DNA from 2 places in the Pseudomonas sp. RL_105y_Pfl2_101 genome. Region 1 is predicted to be linked to the other one. Evidence: predicted binding sites of a transcription regulator. Region 1 holds the regulator's gene; the other holds the start of a gene.
The links. The regulator sigma-54, encoded in region 1, starts transcription at its own class of promoters, with help from an activator protein. The targets are predictions, from matches to a motif close to ANTGGCATNNANNTTGCTNT.
Positions count from the first base shown of each region.

Region 2: glnA (type I glutamate--ammonia ligase) is a predicted target of sigma-54. The motif match lies at 1,458-1,477, and genes of this name have one in related genera.

Region 1 is NZ_CAXAPG010000021.1:53,728-57,142, reverse strand. Features, by position in the region: gene rapZ (RNase adapter RapZ) at 1-273, opposite strand, end outside; gene ptsN (PTS IIA-like nitrogen regulatory protein PtsN) at 276-740, opposite strand; gene hpf (ribosome hibernation-promoting factor, HPF/YfiA family) at 753-1,061, opposite strand; gene AACY31_RS20045 (RNA polymerase factor sigma-54) at 1,138-2,631, opposite strand; gene lptB (LPS export ABC transporter ATP-binding protein) at 2,796-3,415, opposite strand, start outside.
Region 2 is NZ_CAXAPG010000001.1:418,882-422,296, reverse strand. Features, by position in the region: gene glnA (type I glutamate--ammonia ligase) at 1-1,363, opposite strand, end outside; gene thiI (tRNA uracil 4-sulfurtransferase ThiI) at 1,692-3,146, shown strand; gene typA (translational GTPase TypA) at 3,285-3,415, shown strand, end outside.

The sequences.
Region 1 (3,415 bases):
ATCCAGGTACAGCACGTCACACTGGATATGCCGGCTGCGCACTTCCTTGAGCAGTTCAGGAAAACGCGACAGGTGGCTTGGCAGGTTACGCGCATCGATGGACACCGCCACCAGTGGCTGCGCCAGCTCGGTGTGGATCAGGGCACGCTCGGCCAGTTCCGGCAGCAGGCCGGCGGGCAAATTGTCGATGCAATAGTAGCCGCTGTCCTCAAGCACGGCGAGGGCTGTACTTTTACCGGAGCCGGAGCGGCCACTGACAATGATCATGCGCATTTTTAATGACCGTTCTGCTCGTCCAGGACAACCTGGTACAACGCTTCGTTGCTCGGTGCGCTGCGCAGTTTTTCGCGCACTTCCTTGCGGTCCAGCATGCTAGCGATCTGGCGCAGCAGCTCGAGGTGCGCATCGGTCGCCGCTTCCGGTACCAGCAATACAAACAGCAGGTCGACCGGGGCGCCGTCGATGGCGTCGAAATCTATAGCGGTTTCAAGGTGCAACAGCGCGCTGATCGGCGCGGCACAACCCTTGAGACGGCAGTGGGGAATGGCGATGCCGTTGCCAAAACCGGTGGAACCGAGTTTTTCACGGGCAACAAGGGCCTCGAAGACGTCCTGCATTTCCAGATCCGGCACCTCGCGGTGGATCAGGTTGGCAATGTGTTCGAGGGCTTTCTTTTTACTGCCGCCCGGCGCGTTCACCTGGGAACGGCCGGGGGTCAGGATGGTTTCTAGTCGGATCATGGATTGGGGGGGTTAACGACCGGTTGCGCCCTGGAGGAGGCTCTGGGTCTTTTCCTTATGCTTTTTGAGTTGGCGATCCAGCTTGTCGGTCAGCAGGTCAATCGCGGCATACATGTCTGTGTGCTCTGCGTTGGCAACCACTTCTCCGCCGGGGATATGCAGCGTGGCTTCGATTTTCTGCAGCAGTTTCTCGACGTTCATCGTGACTTGCACGTTGGTGATCTTGTCGAAATGCCTCTCCAATCGGTCGAGTTTTTCGCCGATGTAGGTGCGCAGGGGGTCGGTCACTTCCAGTTGGTGTCCACTGATGTTGACTTGCATACAGCTTCTCCTTCGTTGCCAGTGCATAAAGCGGCAGGCAGAAATGCCTGCCACTGGAACGCTGTGGCGTGGCTCGTTACATCAACCGCTTGCGTTCGCTCGAAGGCGCGATCCCGAGGGATTCGCGGTATTTGGCGACGGTGCGGCGGGCCACCTGAATGCCTTGTGCCTCCAGTAAACCAGCGATCTTGCTGTCACTCAACGGCTTTTTCTGATTTTCCGCAGCCACCAGTTTTTTGATGATCGCGCGGATGGCCGTGGACGAGCATTCGCCGCCTTCGGAGGTGCTGACGTGGCTGGAGAAAAAGTATTTCAATTCATAGATGCCCCGAGGGGTATGCATGAATTTCTGGGTGGTTACCCGGGAAATCGTCGACTCGTGCATGCCCACTGCCTCGGCAATGTCATGCAGGACTAACGGTTTCATTGCTTCATCGCCGTACTCCAGGAAGCCGCGCTGATGCTCGACGATCTGGGTGGCCACTTTCATCAGGGTTTCGTTGCGGCTTTGCAGGCTCTTGATGAACCAGCGCGCTTCCTGCAGCTGATTCCGCATGAAGGTGTTGTCGGCGCTGGTGTCGGCGCGCTTTACAAAACCGGCGTACTGGGCGTTGACCCGCAGCTTGGGTACCGACTCCTGGTTGAGCTCCACGAGCCAGCGATCATTGTGCTTGCGCACGATCACGTCGGGGACCACGTATTCAGGTTCGGCGGATTCGATCTGCGAGCCAGGGCGTGGGTTGAGGCTCTGCACCAGCTCGATGACCTGGCGCAGCTCATCTTCCTTGAGCTTCATGCGACGCATCAGTTGGCTGTAGTCGCGGCCGCCCAGCAGGTCGATGTAATCGGTGACCAGCCGCTTGGCTTCGACCAACCACGGTGTCTTGGCGGACAACTGGCGCAGTTGCAGCAACAGGCACTCGCCCAGGTTGCGGGCGCCGATGCCGGCCGGTTCGAACTGCTGGATGCGATGAAGGACGGCTTCGATCTCGTCCAGCTCGATGTCGAGCTCGGGGTCGAAGGCTTCCAGGATTTCTTCGAGGGTCTCGTCCAGGTAGCCCTGGTTGTTGATGCAATCGATCAGGGTCACAGCGATCAGGCGATCGGTGTCTGACATCGGCGCCAGGTTCAGCTGCCACAGCAGGTGGCTTTGCAGGCTTTCGCCAACGGAGGTGCGGGTGGTGAAGTCCCACTCGTCGTCATCGCTGCTTGGCAGGCTGCTGGCGCTGGTCTGGTAGACGTCTTCCCAGGCCGTGTCCACGGGCAGTTCGTTGGGGATGCGTTCGTTCCATTCGCCGTCCTCGAGGTTGTCCACCGTCGGGGCGGCTTCCTGGTAGGCCGGTTCCGGGATTTCGGTATTGGTCTTCTGCTCGACGTTGTCGGCCAGCGGGTCGGTGTTGTCGAAGTCGTCGCCTTCTTCCTGGCGTTCGAGCATCGGATTGGACTCCAGGGCCTCCTGGATTTCCTGTTGCAGGTCCAGGGTCGACAATTGGAGCAGGCGGATGGCCTGTTGCAGCTGCGGTGTCATCGTCAGCTGCTGGCCCATTCTCAAGACTAGCGATGGTTTCATGGCAGGGGCTTAACACCTTATTCGCCGGCGCACATGCGCCATCCACTACAGGGCGCCGAAGCGCCAAACTTAAGCAAATTATATGCCTGAAACTGAAGTGTTTGCCTAGAGCGTCGCCATAATAAAATTAAACGACGCTCGGGCAATTCGCCAGACACTTGTGCTTACAGGCGGAACTCATGGCCCAGGTACACTTCCTTGACCAGGTCATTGGCCAGGATCGCTGCGGAGTCACCTTCGGCGATCAGCTGGCCGTCATTGACAATGTAGGCGGTTTCGCAGATATCCAGCGTCTCGCGCACGTTGTGGTCGGTGATCAGTACGCCGATCCCCTTGGCCTTGAGGTGATGGATGATCTGCTTGATGTCGCCCACCGAAATGGGGTCCACGCCGGCGAACGGTTCGTCGAGCAGGATGAACTTCGGTGCGGTGGCCAGGGCGCGGGCGATTTCCACGCGACGCCGCTCGCCACCGGACAGGCTCATGCCCAGGTTGTCGCGAATGTGGTTGATGTGGAATTCCTGCAACAGGCTTTCCAGCTCCTGGCGACGACCGGCCTTGTCGAGTTCCTTGCGGGTCTCGAGGATCGCCATGATGTTGTCGGCAACCGAAAGTTTGCGGAAGATCGACGCTTCTTGCGGTAAATAGCCGATACCTGCCTTCGCCCGGCCGTGCATCGGCTGGTGGCTGACGTCCAGGTCGTCGATCAGCACGCGACCCTGGTCGGCCTGGACCAGGCCGACGATCATGTAGAAGCAGGTGGTCTTGCCCGCGCCGTTGGGGC
Region 2 (3,415 bases), on a different contig from region 1:
TGCGAACCTTGATTTCTTCTTCGCTTTTCAGTGCGATGTAAGCGTCGATGAAGTCATCGCTGAATACGCCGCCCTTGGTCAGGAAGGCACGGCCCTTGTCCAGCTCTTCCAGGGCTTCTTTGAGGCTGCCACACACCTGTGGGATTTCCTTGGCCTCTTCAGGCGGCAGGTCATACAGGTTTTTGTCGGCAGCATCGCCAGGGTGGATCTTGTTCTGGATACCGTCCAGACCGGCCATCATCAGTGCAGCGAAGGCCAGGTACGGGTTGGCAGCCGGATCCGGGAAGCGCGCTTCGATACGGCGGGCTTTAGGGCTGTTCACGTAAGGAATACGGATCGAGGCGGAACGGTTGCGAGCCGAGTAGGCCAGCATGACCGGCGCTTCGAAGCCAGGTACCAGACGCTTGTAGGAGTTGGTCGACGGGTTGGTGAAGCCGTTCAGGGCCTTACCGTGCTTGATGATACCGCCGATGAAGTACAGGGCGGTGTCCGACAGGCCGGCATAGCCTTCGCCAGCGAAGGTGTTCTTGCCGTCTTTGGAGATCGACATGTGAACGTGCATGCCCGAACCGTTGTCGCCGTACAGCGGCTTCGGCATGAAGGTCGCGGTGCGACCGAAGGCATCGGCAACGTTGTGTACGCAGTACTTCAGGGTCTGGACTTCGTCAGCCTTCTTGACCAGCGTGTTGAACTTCACGCCGATTTCGTTCTGGCCGGCAGTTGCCACTTCGTGGTGGTGAACTTCGACGGTCTGGCCCATTTCTTCCAGTGCGTTGCACATGGAGGTACGGATTTCGTGGTCGAAATCGAACGGTGGAACCGGGAAGTAGCCGCCCTTGATACCTGGGCGGTGGCCTTTGTTGCCGCCTTCCACGTCCTGGTCGGACATCCACGAACCCTGTTCGGAGAAGATCTTGAACATGGAGCCGGAGATGTCGGACTTGAATTTGACCGAGTCGAAGATGAAGAACTCAGGCTCAGGACCGAAGAAAGCGGTATCGCCGATACCGGTGGACTTCAGGTATTCCTCGGCGCGGTGGGCGATGGCGCGTGGGTCGCGGTCATAGCCTTGCATGGTCGAAGGTTCGATGATGTCGCAGACCAGGATCAGGGTCGGCTCTTCGGTGAACGGGTCCAGGACGGCAGTTTCGTCGTCTGGCATCAGGATCATGTCGGAGGCTTCGATGCCTTTCCAGCCGGAGATGGAGGAACCGTCGAACATTTTCCCGATTTCAAAGAATTCGTCGTCCAACGCATCACGGGCCGGCATGGTCACGTGATGTTGAGTACCTTTGGTGTCAGTGAAGCGCAGATCAATCCACTTGACGTCATGATCTTTGATGAGTTGAACCGACTTCGACATATGTCCTCCGGGTGGCTTCGGGCGGGTAGTGGAGTGCCCTTAGATATGGGTGATGCCGGCGCGAATACTCTGCCAAGGCAACCTGCCTCACAAGGGAGCAAATTGCATGCCAGTGCCCCAGCATGGGTTTTCTGCACCAAATCCACGCTTTTATAGGCGTAAACCAAAGATTGTCAGACAATAACGCACCGCAATGTGGCGCCGTCAATCGATAATGACCTGTTTTGGTGCGTGCAAAACCATCTGCACATAAACTGGTTAAACCTTGAGCAATTTCCGCTATAATCCGCGCCCCCCTTTTTCGGCTGGCCGTTCGCGCGCTGTTTTCATGAAACTAATCGTAAAAGTCTTCCCCGAGATCACCATCAAGAGCCGCCCGGTACGGATGCGTTTCATCCGCCAGTTGGCCAAGAACATCCGTGCCGTGCTCCGAGACCTGGACCCGGCCGTGGTGGTGAATGGCGTGTGGGACAACCTCGAGCTGGAAACCCGTGTCAGCGAACCCAAGGTCCTGAAGGAAATGACCGAGCGCCTGAGCTGCATGCCGGGCATCGCGCATTTCCTGCAAGTCGATGAATACCCGCTGGGGGATTTCGACGACATCCTCGCCAAGTGCATGTTTCATTATGGTGATGCCCTGGCCGGCAAGATCTTTTCGGTGCGTTGCAAGCGTGCCGGCAAGCACCCGTTCAGTTCGATGGACGTGGAAAAGTACGTCGGCAGCCAATTGCGCCGGCAGTGCGGCGCCGCCGGCATTTCATTGAAAGACCCGCAGATCGAAGTGCGCATCGAAATTCGCGACCAGCGGCTGTTCGTGATCCACAGCCAGCACAACAGCATCGGCGGTTATCCGCTGGGCTCGCTGGAGCAGACCCTGGTGCTGATGTCCGGCGGTTTCGACTCCACGGTAGCCGCCTACCAGATCATGCGTCGCGGGTTGATGAGCCATTTCTGCTTCTTCAACCTCGGCGGGCGCGCCCATGAGTTGGGCGTGATGGAAGTGGCGCACTTCATCTGGAAGAAGTACGGCAGCTCCCAACGCGTGTTATTTGTGAGTGTGCCGTTCGAAGAAGTCCTGGGCGAGATTCTCGGCAAAGTCGATAACAGTCATATGGGCGTCATTTTGAAGCGTATGATGTTGCGCGCCGCTTCACGAATTGCCGATCGTCTGCAAATCGATGCGCTGGTGACCGGCGAGGCGATCTCCCAGGTGTCGAGCCAGACGCTGCCGAACCTGTCGGTGATCGACTGTGTGACCGAGAAGCTGGTCTTGCGGCCGCTGATTGCCAGCCACAAGCAGGACATCATCGACCAGGCCAATGAAATCGGCACCGCCGAGTTTGCCCGGCACATGCCGGAGTACTGCGGCGTCATCTCGGTCAATCCGAAGACGGCGGCCAAGCGCGGGCGGGTGGAGCACGAAGAGAAAGAATTCGACATGGCAGTGCTCGAACGAGCGCTCGAAAACGCCAGGCTGGTGCCGATCGATCGGGTGATCGATGAATTGGGCCAGGACGTACAAATTGAAGAAGTCGGCGAAGCACTGGCCGGTCAGATCATCATCGACATCCGTCACCCGGACGACGCTGAGGACGACCCGCTGAGTATCGCCGGCATCGAGGTAAAAACGATGCCGTTCTATGCCGTGAACGCGCGTTTCAAGGAACTGGACCCTACTCGCCAGTACCTGCTGTATTGCGACAAAGGCGTGATGAGTCGCCTGCATGCCCACCATTTGCTCAGTGAGGGGCATGCCAATGTGCGCGTTTATCGACCGAGCTAAGTGCCCGGGGCTGTTTGCCTGTGGCCTGCGTCACCGGCCCCCCGACGCCGCCGACAAGCTGTAACGGCTTTGTCGGACTCAACGTAAATCGCTGCCACGACCTGTCAGCACACCGAATCCTCTGATCGAGATACACAAGTGATCGAAAATCTACGCAACATCGCCATCATTGCTCACGTTGACCATGGTAAGACCACCCTGGTAGACAAACTCCTGCGTCAATCCGGCACTCTGGAGCGCAACGAGCTCAACGACGAGCGCGTGATGGA